DNA from 3 places in the Neobacillus sp. 204 genome. Region 3 is predicted to be linked to each of the others. Evidence: riboswitches for the same ligand, from Rfam matches in the RefSeq annotation. Region 3 holds a riboswitch; each other region holds the start of a gene.
The links. Region 3 has a riboswitch for lysine ahead of dapA (4-hydroxy-tetrahydrodipicolinate synthase). Riboswitches for the same ligand answer to the same signal wherever they lie in the genome.
Positions count from the first base shown of each region.

Region 1: linked by a shared signal. The riboswitch ahead of ACJ004_RS19140 (aspartate kinase) and the one ahead of dapA (4-hydroxy-tetrahydrodipicolinate synthase) in region 3 are both predicted to bind lysine.
Region 2: linked by a shared signal. The riboswitch ahead of ACJ004_RS29010 (amino acid permease) and the one ahead of dapA (4-hydroxy-tetrahydrodipicolinate synthase) in region 3 are both predicted to bind lysine.

Region 1 covers NZ_JBJORY010000009.1:102,460-108,175, reverse strand. The annotation lists gene ACJ004_RS19160 (electron transfer flavoprotein subunit beta/FixA family protein) at 100-873, shown strand; gene ACJ004_RS19155 (electron transfer flavoprotein subunit alpha/FixB family protein) at 912-1,889, shown strand; gene trxA (thioredoxin) at 2,043-2,357, shown strand; gene uvrC (excinuclease ABC subunit UvrC) at 2,493-4,265, shown strand; lysine riboswitch at 4,336-4,513, shown strand; gene ACJ004_RS19140 (aspartate kinase) at 4,623-5,716, shown strand, end outside.
Region 2 covers NZ_JBJORY010000027.1:3,426-9,141, forward strand. The annotation lists gene ACJ004_RS29000 (hypothetical protein) at 17-190, opposite strand; gene ACJ004_RS29005 (helix-turn-helix domain-containing protein) at 351-575, shown strand; gene ACJ004_RS29010 (amino acid permease) at 666-2,147, opposite strand; lysine riboswitch at 2,253-2,444, opposite strand; gene ACJ004_RS29015 (YitT family protein) at 2,650-3,462, shown strand; gene ACJ004_RS29020 (winged helix-turn-helix transcriptional regulator) at 3,509-3,865, opposite strand; gene ACJ004_RS29025 (nitroreductase family protein) at 3,999-4,631, shown strand; gene ACJ004_RS29030 (PH domain-containing protein) at 4,672-5,286, opposite strand; gene ACJ004_RS29035 (DMT family transporter) at 5,494-5,716, shown strand, end outside.
Region 3 covers NZ_JBJORY010000010.1:168,112-173,827, reverse strand. The annotation lists gene ACJ004_RS20870 (ribonuclease J) at 1-1,487, opposite strand, end outside; gene dapA (4-hydroxy-tetrahydrodipicolinate synthase) at 1,714-2,601, opposite strand; lysine riboswitch at 2,730-2,910, opposite strand; gene ACJ004_RS20860 (hypothetical protein) at 3,008-3,202, opposite strand; gene ACJ004_RS20855 (MFS transporter) at 3,294-4,508, opposite strand; gene ACJ004_RS20850 (MarR family winged helix-turn-helix transcriptional regulator) at 4,522-4,941, opposite strand; gene ACJ004_RS20845 (class I SAM-dependent methyltransferase) at 5,527-5,716, opposite strand, start outside.

The sequences.
Region 1 (5,716 bases), on a different contig from region 3:
TATAATTGCAAGGGCTTCAAAAAATTTTTTTCTAAAAAGTTATCTTAATCTTTAGAACTGAACAAATGTTTTAAATTTACTAGGAGGGGAATCTAAACGATGAATATTTTTGTATTAATGAAAAGAACCTTTGATACGGAAGAAAAAATTTCGATTTCTGGCGGAAAAATCAATGAGGATGGTGCTGAATTTATCATCAATCCTTATGACGAATATGCAATTGAAGAAGCTATCCAAGTCCGCGATGCTAAGGGTGGAGAAGTAACAGTTATTTCTGTCGGAACTGAAGAAACAGAAAAGCAATTACGTACCGCGCTTGCTATGGGTGCAGACAAAGCAGTCCTTATCAACACGGAGGATGATGTTGAAGGCGGAGATCAATTTACAACAGCAAAAATCCTTGCTGAATATTTAAAAGAAAAAGATGTAGATTTAATCATTGGTGGAAATGTTGCGATTGACGGTGGAACAGGTCAAGTAGGACCACGAGTAGCGGAATTACTAAACATTCCTTATGTAACAACGATTACTAAGTTAGAAATTGACGGAACAAATGTAACCGTTACCCGTGACGTCGAAGGCGATTCTGAAGTCATTGAAACTAGCCTTCCTCTATTAGTAACTGCACAACAAGGTCTAAACGAGCCGCGCTATCCATCTTTACCTGGAATCATGAAAGCAAAGAAGAAGCCGCTTGAAGAATTAGAATTAGACGACCTTGATCTCGAAGAAGACGATGTAGAAGCCAAAACTAAAACGATCGAAATTTATTTGCCTCCTAAAAAAGAAGCAGGCCGCGTTTTAGCTGGCGATTTGAATGACCAAGTGAAAGAACTTGTTCATCTTCTTCATACCGAAGCAAAAGTAATCTAACGTTTTTATATAAAAATTGCTCTCAGGAGGTATTTGGAATGTCAAGAAAAGTAGTAGTATTAGGAGAAGTTCGCGACGGTTCATTACGAAATGTATCTTTCGAAGCTATTGCAGCAGCAAAAACGGTTGCTGAGGGCGGAGAAGTAGTTGGTGTTTTAGTGGGTGCTTCTGTAAGCGCTCTATCGACTGAGTTAATTCACTACGGTGCTGACAGAGTAGTGTCAGTTGAAGATGAAAAATTAAAACTTTATACATCGGATGGGTACGCTCAGGCGCTTTTAGCGGTACTTGATCAAGAAAAACCAGAAGGATTGGTTTTAGGTCATACTTCACTTGGTAAAGACCTATCGCCAAGAATTGCTGGAAAATTAGCATCAGGTTTAATTTCCGATGCCACAGCTGTTGAGGTAGCTGGCGGAAATGTCGTTTTCACTAGACCAATCTATTCAGGTAAAGCATTTGAAAAGAAAATAGTTACCGATGGCTTAATTTTTGCAACGGTACGACCAAATAATATTGCTCCACTGGAAAAAGATGAAAGCAGAAGCGGTGATGTATCAACTCTTTCAGTAGACATCAAAGAACTTCGCGCCATTATTAAAGAGGTCGTTAGAAAAGCAAGTGAAGGCGTTGATTTAAGTGAAGCAAAGGTGGTTATATCAGGAGGCCGCGGTGTAAAAAGTGCGGATGGCTTCCAACCACTTAAAGAACTTGCAGCCGTCCTTGGTGGAGCAGTAGGTGCTTCCCGTGGTGCGTGTGATGCTGACTATTGCGATTACTCGCTCCAAATCGGCCAGACTGGAAAGGTTGTTACACCAGACCTTTATATTGCCTGTGGAATTTCTGGAGCCATTCAACATTTAGCGGGAATGTCCAACTCAAAGGTAATCGTTGCTATTAACAAAGACCCAGAAGCGAACATCTTCAAGGTAGCCGATTATGGAATCGTGGGCGACTTGTTTGAAGTTGTACCATTACTAACTGAAGAGTTTAAAAAGCTGAAAGTACACTCATAATAAGAAGGGCGAGCGGATGGCCTCCGCTCGTTTTTTTTTAGGATTATACCGAGGATGAATTAGAATTATCGATGAAGCAATTTATTAGCTTGATTTTCCAAACGATGTTATACTTTCGGTAGTAAATCAGTAATTATTAGGAGGGCAATATAAATGGCAATTTCACATTTAACAGATCAAAACTTTTCGACTGAAACAGGTTCAGGCCTTGTTCTTGTAGATTTTTGGGCACCATGGTGCGGACCTTGTAAAATGATTGCTCCAGTTCTTGAAGAACTTGATCTAGAAATGGGCGAAAAAGTAAAAATCACAAAACTTGATGTGGATGATAACCCGCAAACTGCAGCAAACTTCGGTGTTATGAGCATCCCAACGTTATTAGTTATGAAAGACGGCGAAGTCGTAGATAAAGTTGTCGGTTTCCAACCAAAAGATGCATTAGCAAGTGTTTTAGAAAAACACGTGTAAGTATAAAAAACAAACCTTAGCTAGGAATATTCCAGCTGAGGTTTTTCTTTTTTACAAAGACTTCTTTCAATTAGACTAAGTTTCCTTTAAAATTTTATAAGATAAACAAAAATAGACGGGAGGGGAGTGGCCGGAATGAATGAAACAATCAAGCAAAAACTGACGCTGCTGCCAGATCAGCCTGGCTGCTACTTAATGAAAGACCGTCAGGGAACGATTATTTATGTAGGAAAGGCCAAAGTACTAAAGAATCGTGTCCGTTCCTATTTCACGGGGTCTCATGATGGGAAGACGTTAAGACTAGTCAATGAAATTGAGGACTTTGAATATATTGTTACCTCCTCAAATATAGAAGCACTTCTACTGGAACTGAATTTAATTAAAAAATACGATCCCAAATACAATATCATGCTCAAGGATGATAAAACGTATCCGTTTATAAAGCTGACAGCAGAAAGGCATCCGAAACTTATCATCACTAGAAAAGTAAAAAAAGATAAAGGCAAATACTTTGGTCCCTACCCGAATGTGACTGCCGCTAATGAAACCAAAAAGCTTCTTGACCGAATTTATCCGCTCCGCAAATGCTCAACCCTGCCGGATCGAGTCTGTCTATACTACCATTTAGGGCAGTGCCTGGCACCATGTGTGAATGAAATACATGAAGAACAGTACAAACAAATGACGGATGAAATTACTCGTTTTTTAAATGGCGGTTATAAGGAAATTAAGAAAGAACTTAAGGAAAAAATGTCTGCGGCGTCCGAAGAATTAGACTTTGAAAGAGCAAAAGAATATCGTGATAAAATCATTCATATTGAAACTATTATGGAAAAACAAAAAATTACGATGACCGATTTTACCGATCGTGATGTATTTGGCTATGCAGTCGATAAAGGCTGGATGTGTGTCCAAGTCTTTTTTGTCCGCCAAGGAAAATTAATTGAGCGGGACGTTTCCATGTTCCCTGTTTATAATGAGCCAGAGGAGGAAATCTTAACGTTCCTCGGTCAATTTTATTCGAAAGCTAATCACTTTAAGCCAAAGGAAATTCTTATCCAGGATGAAGTCGATTTGAGTTTAGCCGAACAACTCTTAGAAGTAAAAGTGCTCCAGCCGCAACGCGGGCAAAAAAAGGATCTTGTTCAATTGGCTATCAAAAATGCCAAAATTGCCTTGAGTGAAAAGTTTTCATTGATTGAAAAAGATGAAGATCGAACCATAAAGGCGGTCGAGAACCTGGGCGAATTACTGGGAATCTACACACCGCACCGGATCGAAGCCTTTGATAATTCCAACATCCAAGGGACGGACCCTGTATCAGCAATGGTTGTTTTCATTGATGGCAAGGCAAATCATCGTGAATACCGAAAATACAAGATCAAAACCGTTCAGGGACCGGATGATTATGAATCGATGCGGGAAGTAACGAGAAGAAGGTATTCACGTGCCTTAAAAGAGGAACTCCCTCTTCCTGATTTAATTATCATCGATGGTGGTAAAGGGCATGTCGAAGCCGTACGTGACGTTTTGGAAAATGAATTAGGCCTTGATATTCCGCTGTCAGGACTTGTAAAAGATGAAAAACACCGGACTTCACAATTGCTGTACGGCAATCCTTTAGGGATTGTTCCATTAGGGAGAAACAGCCAGGAGTTTTATTTACTGCAAAGGATTCAAGATGAAGTCCATCGCTTTGCGATTACCTTCCATCGCCAGCTTCGAGGTAAAAGTACTTTTCAATCCTTACTTGATGATATTCCGGGAATCGGTGAGAAACGGAAAAAGTTATTGTTAAAACAGTTCGGATCTGTGAAGAAAATGAAAGAAGCAAGTAAAGAGGAAATCATAAATATTGGAATTCCTACGAATGTAGCAGAAGAATTAATCAAAAAACTTCAATCCTAGTGATTGTCAGTAAAAAAAGAACATGCTATAATTAGTGAAAATTTAATTTACTATCACTTTTACGTATTAAAGTGAAGGTAGAGGTGCGAGCTTCAAGAGTAGTGGTTCTGAGAAGGATGAGCTTCTGAGAAGAATCATGAAAGGGGATGTTCGCCGAAGTAAAGAGGGTCTCATTTCTTTCTTTGCTGGTCCCGTATTGAATAAATGCTGGATTGTCAAGACTAATGTCTTGGAGAGCTATCTTACATTGTAGGTGCGAGAATTTTTTTTCGTGTTTTAAGCAATGAGATGCCCTCTCATTGCTTTTTTTATTTGGGGAAAACTAACGTATTCACTTGAAAGAAGGAGAAATCGAACATGGGGATTATTGTACAAAAATTCGGAGGCACGTCCGTTGCTAGTGTAGAAAGAATTTTAAATGTAGCATCATGTGTAAAAGAGGAGATCGATCGAGGCAACAATGTTGTTGTGGTTGTTTCTGCGATGGGTAAATCAACGGATACACTTGTCGGTTTAGCAAAGGAAATTTCTCCGCAGCCTAATAAACGGGAAATGGACATGCTGTTATCAACTGGAGAGCAAGTGACCATTGCGTTATTGTCGATGGCTCTCAACCAGGAAGGACTTGATGCCGTATCCTTTACAGGCTGGCAGGCTGGAATTATGACAGAACCAGTCCACGGAAATGCCCGGATTTCTAATATTAAAACAGCAGCGATTGAAACTCAGCTCGAAGCTGGCAAAGTAGTTATTGTTGCTGGATTCCAGGGAATCACGGTAGATGGTGAAATTACCACACTGGGCCGTGGCGGGTCTGATACAACAGCGGTGGCATTGGCTGCTGCCCTGAAGGCGGATAAATGTGACATTTATACCGATGTAACTGGAGTTTTCACAACAGACCCGAGGTATGTTAAGAGTGCTCGCAAACTATTATCGGTATCATACGATGAAATGCTTGAGTTAGCTAATTTAGGTGCGGGTGTACTTCATCCTCGGGCAGTAGAATTTGCCAAAAACTATCAAGTACGGCTCGAGGTTCGTTCGAGTATGGAGAAAATAGAAGGAACTATCATTGAGGGGGAAGCAGCAATGGAACAAAACTTAGTAGTCCGTGGTGTCGCATTTGAAGACGAAATTACAAAAGTAACAGTATTAGGCTTAGCCAATTCATTAACAAGCCTGTCTACCATCTTTACAACACTTGCTGAAAATCATTTGAATGTGGATATTATTATCCAAAGCACAACAGAGGGTGGCTCTGCAAATTTGTCATTCTCTATTCATACAGATGATCTATTAGAAACTTTAAATGTCCTTGAAGATAATAAATCAGTGCTTAATTATGAGCAGATTGACGCTGAAAACAAATTAGCGAAAGTGTCGATTGTCGGTTCAGGAATGATTTCCAATCCTGGTGTAGCAGCAAGGATGTTTGAGGTACTTGCTGC
Region 2 (5,716 bases), on a different contig from region 3:
GCTTTCTCCTTTTTTATTAAAGATTTTTCAATTCTTCTTCGAAAAAGAAGGTTTCTGGATGTTCCTTAACGATATAAGAATATCTTTTCATGTTTTTGACATATTGTGATTTTAAAATGGTGACGACTTCACCCGTTTCTATAATGTTTACTGATTGTCCGTTTTTGTATAGATTATTTGAGTTTTTCAAATTTAACACCCCTTTACCTATTCCCTATTTAGTATATCATAAAATCCCTAAACTCATTTCTTACTTATGGGAAATTTGCGCATAGATGGAAAGAGGAAATCGCTCTTCCTTTCAAAAACAAATTTAATGTGTTATGCTTTAATAAAAGTGAGGTGTCATTTTGACAAATTATAAAGCAAAAAAAAGTAACCTCAAGGATTTATTATCTAAAAACGGCATGGACTTGGAAAGTTTGGAAAGGAATACAAATATTCCCCAAACTCAACTGAACGACTACTTGTCAAAGAAAGTAATGAACTTAAATACTGCGATGACAATTTCCAAAGAATTGAATTGTCGTATTGAAGATTTATATGTTTGGTCTTCTGAGAAGAAAAAAGCATAGCACCATTAATTAACAGACTCGATTATGAGTCTGTTTTTTGTTTAAGCTGTAAAAAAATAGCACGCGTTTTGCGTGCTATTTTAAAAAAGATTAATTCTTCAAATCACATTTATCTAAAGGAATAACCTTTGTTTTTTTTGTGAATTTATAACCAAGCCACACAATAAGGAATAATGGCAGGCCGATATATGAAACTAAAACACCATTCCAATCTATTTGGTCACCCGTGAAGGCAGAATAGTTTTGGCCTAGGACAACAATTCCGCAAACTAGAAAGGCGAAAATTGGACCAAATGGGAAGAATTTTGATTTATAGGGCAGTGAGTTCAGATCTTTTCCTTGGGCAATAAATGCTTTACGGAAACGATAATGACAGACAGCAATCCCTAACCATGCGATAAAGCCAGACATTCCTGAAGCATTTAATAACCAGACATAAACCGTTCCATCTCCAAAGAATGAAGCAAGGAAAGCGAGTGTTCCCACTAAGGTTGTTGCAATTAAAGCATTAACTGGAACACCTTTTTTGTTTAATTTACCAAGGAACTTTGGGGCTTTACCTTGACGGGCCAAATCCCAAAGCATTCGAGTGGAGGCGTACATTCCTGAATTCCCTGCCGATAAGACAGCCGTTAAGATAACAGCATTCATGATTGATGCAGCGAAAGCAATTCCTGCCTTTTGTAAAACCAAAGTAAATGGGCTAACAGTAATATCACCATTTGCTAAATTATCGTTTGTATAAGGAATAAGAAGTCCGATGACTAAGATAGCTAATATATAAAATAATAAAATACGCCAGAACACCTGCTTAACTGCACGTGGGATGGCTTTCTTTGGATCTTCTGTTTCACCAGCAGCGACGCCTAAAAGCTCAGTTCCTTGGAAGGAGAAGCCAGCAGCCATAAAGATTCCCAGCATCGACATAAAGCCGCCGTGAAAGGGTGCATCACCAATTGTGAAGTTTTTGAAGCCGGGTGCATCATTACCCATGATCCCGAAAATCATTAACGCACCTGTAATAACAAAAATAATTACTGTTACCACTTTAATTAAGGAAAACCAATATTCTGCTTCTCCAAATCCTTTGACAGAAAGGTAGTTTAAGAGAAACATAATCACTAAAAAGATGCCGCTCCAAATAAATGAGGGCGTATCAGGAAACCAGAATTTCATGATCATGGTTACCGCAGCTAATTCTGCAGCAATGGTTATGGCCCAGTTATACCAATAGTTCCAGCCTAAGGCAAAACCAAGGGAAGGATCGACAAATTTGGTTGCATACGTACTAAAGCTTCCGGCAACGGGCATATAGGCACCCATTTCGGCTAATCCTTGCATCAAAAAGAAAACCATAATCCCAATAACTAGATAGGAAAGGATAGCCCCTCCGGGTCCTGCGCTATGGATCGCGCCGCCACTAGCAAGAAAAAGCCCAGTTCCAATCGTCCCACCAAGGGAAATCATGGTAAGGTGACGAGATTTTAAACCTCTTTTTAATTCTGATGGATCTCTTTGTATAGTTAAATCACTAGTGTTTTCAGCTTCTTTTAATACTCTCGCTGTTTGCATAATCTTAACTCCTCTTTTCTTCTTGTTTTTCGAGAAGGAGTTTGGAATATAAAAATGCCATCGAGGAATAATCGATGGCATTGTAAATACCCCGCATCATACCTTCCGAAAGATAGCTCAACACGATAAGCTGGTAGGACTAATCGTGACAGTTCTGTTCCTATTAGGAGACAGCCCCAGCATGCTTTTTGAAGAGATGAAAGCACACTTCGGCGGATTTTCCTTTCAAACGGAGTCAGGGATGTCTCACACATCTCGTCCGCTTTACTAATAAAAACCGCGACCTCTACCTCATCGGTTTGATGAGGATTTAGTATCATTAAGTTAATATACTAGTATACTATATGGATTCATATAGAAATGTCAATATGTAAAAATCAATTCCGTAATAAACAGATAATTTATTTTTTTAAAATAAATTTTTTATTTTACTTTAAGAGAGAGAATCTGTATTATTTTTAAATAGAATTAATTGCCTGTTTGTATTAGGAGGATTTGTACCATGCAGATTGTTGGAATGATGTTGGGATCTCTAATTATTGTGGTTGCCTTTAACCTTTTTTTAATCCCGCATGAAGTGTTGAGCAGCGGATTAAGCGGAATTTCAATGATATTAGGGATGATCTCACCGGTTAATACAGGGGTAGCAAATTTCCTGCTAAATTTTCCTTTATTAATTATTGGATATAAAATGTTAGGGAAAAAATTTATCGTAAATTCGATTTTTTCAGTGATCATTATCTCAATTGGACTTTATTTAATTCCCGTTTATGCCATTGCAGATGATACCATTCTCTCAGCTATTTTTGGTGGAGCGTTAACCGGTTTAGGTGTTGGAATTGTTTTCCGCTGTTCTGGATCGACCGGAGGATTTGATATTATTGGCATGATTGTAGCAAGAAAAAGAGATTTCCCAATTGGTGTTTTACTTTCAGGCATGAATGCAGTTGTGATTTTGATCAGCGGATTTTTATTTGATTGGGATTCTGCTCTTTATACCTTAGTTTCCATTTTTGTGACAGGTAAAGTTGTCGATGCAATCTATACAGACCATGCTAAATTAACGTTAATGATTATCACAGATAAAGGCGAAGAGATGAGACATCATTTACTGAAAAATTTGTATCGAGGTTTAACCGTTATGGATGGTGTTGGCGGATATTCAAATAACCAGCGGAATGTATTAATAACGGTCATTTCTAGATACGAACTTAATGAAGTTAAAAACTTAATCACGGAAGTCGATTCATGTGCTTTTGTTAATATAACAGAAACAATTGAAGTCATGGGATTGTTTCATCGGCCAAGTCCGTAAACAAAAAGGTTTGCATCTATTAAATAGAGCAAGCCTTTTTGTTTAATTAGGATTTCCCTCGCTTTTTTATCCATTTCATCATCACATGGATCACCTCTTCAAGCTCCTTACCCGCTTGGGTTAAGTCATATTCCACTTTTTTAGGTGATGTGGCAATCACTCTTTTGACAATCAATCCTTCATTTTCTAAATCTCGCAACCGTTCGGTTAACAGTCGATCAGAAATTCCAGGAATCGAGGAAACAATTTCATGGTAGCGCTTCGGTCCATCGAGGAGCGAAAAAATAACAGAACCCATCCAACGTTTACCTATAAATTCAATCGCATTATGAAAATTGGTACATATATGCTTAATTTCCTCAGCGGACTGAGTCATACAATTTTGGTTTTTAGGTTCACTCATATAAAATCCCTCTTTTTTACTTTTCTAGTTCTATCATACCATAGTTTAATTTCTTGACGAAAGGTACTTACTAATAGTAAGATGCTTTTGTACTTACTTTTAGTAAGTTAAATTAATTAGGGGGAATTCTCTCATGCAAACAACCGTTTCGAAAAGTTTATCTGAAGTGATCAAAGAACGTCGCTCTGTTAGAAAATATGATTCAACATATAAAATTTCTCAAGAAGAAATCAATGATATGTTAAAGGAAGCAACACAAGCCCCATCCTCTAGTAATCTACAACCTTGGCGTTTTATTGTCATTCAGGACCAAGAGGTTAAAAAGGAACTTAGAACGGTGGCTAACAATCAAGAGCAGGTGGAAACTGCATCCGCGGTGATTGCTGTCTTAGGTGACAAGGAAATGTATAAAAACGTAGAAAAAGTTTATCGAAGTGCCTATGATGCTGGTTTTATGGATGAGACTAATATGAATCGATTAATCGAAGGGACCAATAAAACTTACCCATTTGCGTCAGAAGAAGTTTTAAAAAATATTGCTTCATTTGATGCAGGCTTAGTGTCGATGCAATTGATGTTAATTGCAAAGAATAGAGGATATGATACCGTTCCCATGGGGGGATTTGACAAAGAAAAATTTGTGAAAATGTTTAATATTGAAGATCGATTATTCCCAATTGTGTTGATTTCCGTAGGGAAGGCTGCTGCGCCAGCTTTCAATACCACACGTTTGCCTTTGGAAGATGTTTTAATAGACTATAAGTAAAAGGGAAGGCGCATGAAAGAATTTCATGCGCCTGCTGATTTTAATTATTAATATACTTTTCAAATACATAGCCGAAGTCTTTTACCATATATTGTTTTTTGCTGTCTTCTAACCATTGAAAGGCAGCTTGATTTAACATTTTAAATTGAACAACCAAATTGCTGTCTGCACTTGTCACGCGGCCTAAAGTAGTGGAGGCGACATCTAGGCTTTGTTTGGCAAACTGAAGGGAAATTTCATTTTCATGTGAGATTTCAGAAATTTTTATAAGGGCTTTATATAAATCCTTAACTTCCTCAATATGTTTCTTATGTACATCGATGGAGAAAGGCTCTGAACCGATTTTAAATTTTATTTCCACATCAAGGTCGACCGTTCCAGCTGTTTCCAGTTTAACCTCGGAAATTCTGTTTGTTGCATAACTATAGCGATGAAGCATTCGCTTTTTGCTGGTTGCACTTGTACCATCTAAATGAATGAGTGCGTTGTTGGTAAAACAATATTCATCCGATTTTGATTTGATGAGGAAATAAATTTTCTCATTATCTTCATGCATGACATAATCGTCTGAGTCCACCTTATCATAGTTTTCTGGCTTAATAACAGAACCTACATCACTTAATCCCAAAATATCTGCAGCTACTTTTCCAAACATGAGTATCAACCTCACTTTTTTATTTTTACTTTTTCTTTTACGAATAGAGGGAAAGAAAGTTTCAACTGTATTCAAAAAACTTTATTCGTTAAAATGAGTTTATATTCACATGAAAAGAAAAAGTTTACATCTTGATGGTTTTCCTGTTTTAATAGAAAATACACTATATACATATTAAAAACAGAAGAATGGAGGGAGAGAAGAATCATGCGGCCGATCATTCTAGGCATCTTTGCGGCTTTCTTTTTTGCATTCACATTTATCCTCAACAGATCAATGGATCAAGCAGGCGGGAGCTGGTTATGGAGTGCCTCATTAAGGTATTTCTTTATGGTACCATTCTTGTTCATGATCGTGATTGGACGAAAAAATCTTAAACCATTGCTTTTAGAAATGAAAAAGCGTCCAGGTGCTTGGCTATTATGGAGTT
Region 3 (5,716 bases):
TGCAAGTCATTAATGGTTTTCTTAGCAAGGCGGTTAATCTCTTTTAGAAGTTCATCCGAATTTCTTGCATACACGAAACCACGTGTAATGGTGTCAGGTCCAGAGATAATCCTTCGGTCCGATTTATTAATCGTTATAACAATAACAAGCATTCCATCCTCGGAAAGTTGTTTCCGGTCTCGTAACACAATGTCCCCGACATCACCAACACCCATCCCGTCCACATAAGTATCTCCTGCTGGAATCGACCGAGTCTGACGGGCAACAGAGTTTTCTATATCGACAACATCACCATTTTTAATGATAAAGGTGTTTCCTTTCTCTACACCCACCGACTCGGCTAATAACCGGTGATGATGCAGCATTCGATACTCCCCATGAATAGGAATAAAATAGGTCGGTTTCATCAACGTCAACATGAGCTTTAAGTCTTCTTGATAGCCATGGCCGGAAACATGCATACCCGTTGAACTTCCAGAGCCATAGATCACATTAGCACCTAGTTGATATAAGTTGTCGATGATTCGTGAAACATCCTTTTCATTGCCTGGTATTGGTGAGGCCGCTAAGATAACCGTGTCTCCGGGATAAACGGAGACATCGCGAAAGTTTCCGCTCGCTAAACGAGCAAGGGCAGCCATTGGCTCTCCTTGACTTCCAGTACAAAGGACGACCACCTTTTCTGGAGAAAGTCTATCAACTTCGCGTGGTTCGATGATCATCCCATCTGGAATGGTTAAATAACCACGCTCTATCGCAACTGAGACCACATTTACCATACTCCGGCCAAGGAGTGCGATCTTACGCTTTGCCTTTATTGCAGCAGCAACCACCTGTTGAACACGATTCACATTAGAAGCAAAGGTGGAGATAAAGATTTTCCCGTCAGCTTTCATAAAGGCCTCATCCAAATTGCCACCAATCATTTGCTCGGATGGTGTTAACCCCTTACGCTCTGCGTTGGTACTTTCTGATATTAAGACTAAGACACCTTGCTGACCAATATCGGCCATCTTATGAATATCTGAATGCTGATTATTCACAGGTGTTAAATCAAATTTGAAGTCTCCGGTATGAACCACATTCCCCTCCGGAGTATGAAACACAATGCCGAGACAGTCCGGGATACTGTGACTTACTCTGAAAAAGGAAATAGTCGTTTCTCCAAACTCAAGCTTGGAATTAGTGTCAATCGTCAAGAGCTTCGTGTTACCCTTCAACCGGTGCTCGTCTATTTTTAATTCGATGAGACCCAGTGTAAAACGGGTTGCGTAGATCGGGATGTTCAATTTTCTTAAAATATAAGGGATCCCGCCGATATGATCTTCATGCCCGTGTGTCACAATTAAAGCGCGAATCTTCTCCTGGTTTTCTTCTAGATAGGTAATATCTGGGATAATTAAATCAATTCCTAATAAACTTTCATCAGGAAACTTACCGCCGCAGTCAATGATAAAAAGATCGTCTGCGTATTGAACCACATACATGTTCTTACCGATTTCATTGATGCCGCCTAAAGCGAATATGGATAATTGCTGTTCAGTTGTTTGCAAGTGATAATCCTCCCTATTCCAAGTAAATAAGAATAGTATGCCCTTTAGGACGGACTTTATTGAAAAAGAAGAGTGAAAACTTTTAGCTATATAGACAACAAAAGGCTGCCAACACCCATGCTTATGGTAGTTGGCAGCCTTTGATTAATTAGTAATCACTTTAAATCAACGTTTCGATTTTGGCTGCAGGTAGAACAACTTGCAATGCTTTTTCTTCTTCATGACTTAAAGGGAGCAATGGCAATCGAAGTCCGCCAACTTGTACCCCGCTCATGTTCAAAGCTGATTTGACTGGTGCTGGATTAGGGGCAGCAAATAATGCCTTCATAAGCGGAAGAAGGCGGCGATGGGAAGTAGCTGCTTCTTGGACCCGGCCGTTTTTAAAGTGATTGATCATTTCTTGCATTTCATTCCCAATGACATGGGAAGCAACGGATACAACCCCGGCTCCGCCAATGGCTAAAACCGGCAATGTTAAGCCGTCATCACCACTATAAAGAGTAAAATCACTTGGGGCTTGGCTAATTATAGACGCCATGGCATCCAGGTTGCCGCTTGCTTCTTTTACGGCGACAATATTCTTGATTTGTGACAGGCGAACAATGGTCTCTGCCGCCAGATTGACCACACTTCGTCCAGGGACATTATAAAGCATAATCGGTAATGATGTGGCTTCAGCAATCGCTTTGAAGTGTTGATACATACCTTCTTGGGATGGTTTGTTATAATAAGGAGCAACAAGCATAATCCCATCCACACCTGCTTCCTCAGCCTGCTTTGTTAAACTGATCGAAGCTCGCGTGTTATTTGAGCCAGTGCCAGCAATGACTGGAACTCTTCCTTTAGCGGCACCAACAACAAATTTAAATAGTGCGATTTTTTCATCTGTCGTTAAGGTTGGCGATTCTCCTGTTGTACCAGCAACGACAAGTGCATCCGTCCCATTATCAATTAAATAATCTACTAGTCTTCTTGTTGCGTTAAAATCTACCTCACCATTTTGATCGAATGGCGTAACCATAGCGGTTAAAACTTGGCCAAATTTCATCTTTTCTCACCCTTTTAATAAATTTTTTTAAAAATTTAGAGGTGGGTAAGGCCATTCAAAATTCAACGCAAAAAAGCAACAACGAGGGTTCGCTGTTGCAGTAGAAACATAAAAAAATAAGTTCCCGTGCGTAAGATAGCCCTCCATATAGTTTCCTATATGACAGTTCTGTATTTATTCAATAGCAGAACCAGCTTCATGATAAATGAGAATCATTGAAGCTTCGGCAAATTCCCCTTTTCACAATCATCACTGGATCTCATTATCCTCTTATTGTGTACTAATGGTCTTTGCGCCTCTATCCTCACTTCAAAGTATTGAAGTAAGAAAATATATAATTGATTGTAAATATATCAGAATATTTCTTTTGTTTCAAGGGAAAATGGACCTATATTTGAAATCACCGTCAAATTTCTGCCGTTTCTAAAAGCTGTTTTTCTTTCTCTACCTCTAATGCAGAAACAATATAAGCAAACCCGTTCATAACAAAGTAAATAACATCAGATTGAACCCGTTCCTTTTCACCTAAATAAGTATTTATGATCACACTAAAGGAAAAGAATACGACAAAGGATAATGCAATTTTATTAAAAAGTATCATAGCCACCGGCTCCTTTAATTAGGATTCATATGTTAATCATATTTGCTTGAAACTGGTTTTATGTCTGCCGTCGGAAGGCTGGCTATAGAAATCAATGAGTGCCCGGTGTTGGTTCATTTACCATTGTCCTGCTTGGAAGTTCTTTCTTCCCGTGCAGGAAGTAATAAAGAACAATCGTTGCTAAAGCAACAACACCTAAGATCACATAAAGAGTACTATAGCCTGTTAGTGGAATAATGAATCCAAGGATGTATGGACCGAATCCAAGCCCAGCATCAAGAAAAATAAAGAAGGTTGATGTTGCTAATCCCATCCGATGGGGAGGGGTTACTCTTACGGCGACTGCCTGAGTACTTGATTGCATGTTACCGAAACCAAGGCCGATCAGAACACCGGATGCTAATAAAGTGATGCTGACACTTGCTGAACTAAGTAGAAACAAACCGGCAGCTAAGGCAATAAAGCTAGGATACATAACATAGTTGGCCCCTTTCAGGTCCATTAAGCGGCCGGTAACGGGGCGAGATAACAATACGGCGATGGAATAGACTAAGAAAAAGAAACTTGCTGTACTAACTAGGTCGATTTCTATCGCATAAAAATTAATAAAAGAAAGAACGCTAGAATAACAAAAGGCTACTACTAAAGTAATAACCGCGATTGGAAGTGCTTTTGGCTCAATATAATTTGAAAGCTTAAATCCTTTTGTTTCAGTTGGTTTGGCGGAGACTTCCAATTGTGGCACATTCACGAAGAACGCTGTGATCAAACTAATTACCCCTAATACAAGCGAGAAAATAAAGATCATTTGGAAGTCTGTATGCTGGGTCATGTATAGTCCAATGAAAGGGCCAATTGCTGTAGCCAGTGTGGCACTCATGCTGAAATAGCCAATTCCTTCGGCTTTCCGCGTAGCAGGGATAATCTGGGCCACAATTGTTCCCGTTGCTGTGCCAACCATTCCTGCTGCAATCCCATGAAGTAACCGGGTAATAAGCAAGAAGGTAATCCCGAAATTCACAAAATATAAAAGAAGCGTCAAAATAAAAAAGATGATACCAATGAATAACGTTTTCTTGCGGCCAATTGATTCAATAAATCTGCCAATTAACAACCGGCCAATTAATGATCCGACAATAAAAATCCCTGTTACAAGCCCTGCTTGACTTGTCGACGCATTAAATTCATCTACGGCATAAACGCCGATGATGACAATTAATAAATAAAAGACTAACGTTATGAAAAAATTGACCCCGGAAACAATTGTAAAATCCTTGGTCCAAAGTTTAGCTCTTGGTTGATTCACGTTTTTTAACCCCTTACTTAATAATATTATCTCGAATTTCTCCCATAATCCGGATGGCCTCAAGCTGTTCATGCTCGGTGATTCCTTTTAATATATCCACTTCAAATTGATTAATCGTGACACGAACCTCCGTATATATTTTTCTTCCTAGTTCTGTCAGCTGGGTTCTCTTTTCACGTTTATCCTTACTAGGTACCTGCTCGACATACCCCAGTTCTTCTAACCGGTTAATGGTCCGGGTTATAGTGGGCTTTTCCACATATAAATAATGTGATAGCTCCACAAGTGTGGCAGAACCATAATTAGTTAAGTAGTGAAAAATAGACCATTGCGCTCTGTGCAGTTGATGTTCAGCCAAATGAAAATTCAACTTATTTTCAAATGGGCGGTACAATAACAATAATTGGTGAAAGAATTTTTGCGAAGTTTTTATTTAAATCACCCCGATTTAATTAAAATAGTTAGCTAGAGTAATAATTACCTTGGGTAACTATATTAGTGTATCAGAAGTCTTCATAGAATGTCTAATGGTAAATATCGAGATGATACTAATCAAACGTTTGATTGAAAAGGGCTGGGACATTGGTATATATGGATTTCTGAGAGAATGGGTTGTTTCTAGAAAAACTAATCAAACGATTGATTAAAAAGGGGGATGGGGCCTTGGAAATGAAGTCATATAGGGCTTCGTTAGACTTATTGAGAGCACTAATTAAACGATTGATTAAAAGTAGGCGGGATACACAGTAATGAAGTCATTCAGAGGATAAGTGGGGTTTACCTGAAAAAACTAATCAAACGTTTGATTAAAACTGGCTGCAGCCTTGGTGTATAAGGCTTTCCAGGGTTAAGGTATTTTAAAAAAATACTAATCAAACGTTTGATTACATGTGGATGAAGCCTTGGTATTGAAGGCTTTCTTAAGGGGGGGAATTCTATTTTTAAAAAAACTAATCAAACGATTGATTAGATTGGCTGGAAGGCTTGGTATAACAATTACCAAACCCATGAATTTTGTTTATTTGTTATTTCGATACAAGTACAACCCGAAACCTAACGTATCCCTGCCCCAGGTCAAATATGTCCGGCGCCATGTTCGAATCCGCTCCAGCATGGCATCACAATCGGGGTCATCTGGATTCTCAAGACAATAATTTTCGACTGACATGGAATACAGCCATTCGTATTCATCCCAGTCATCATCGTTA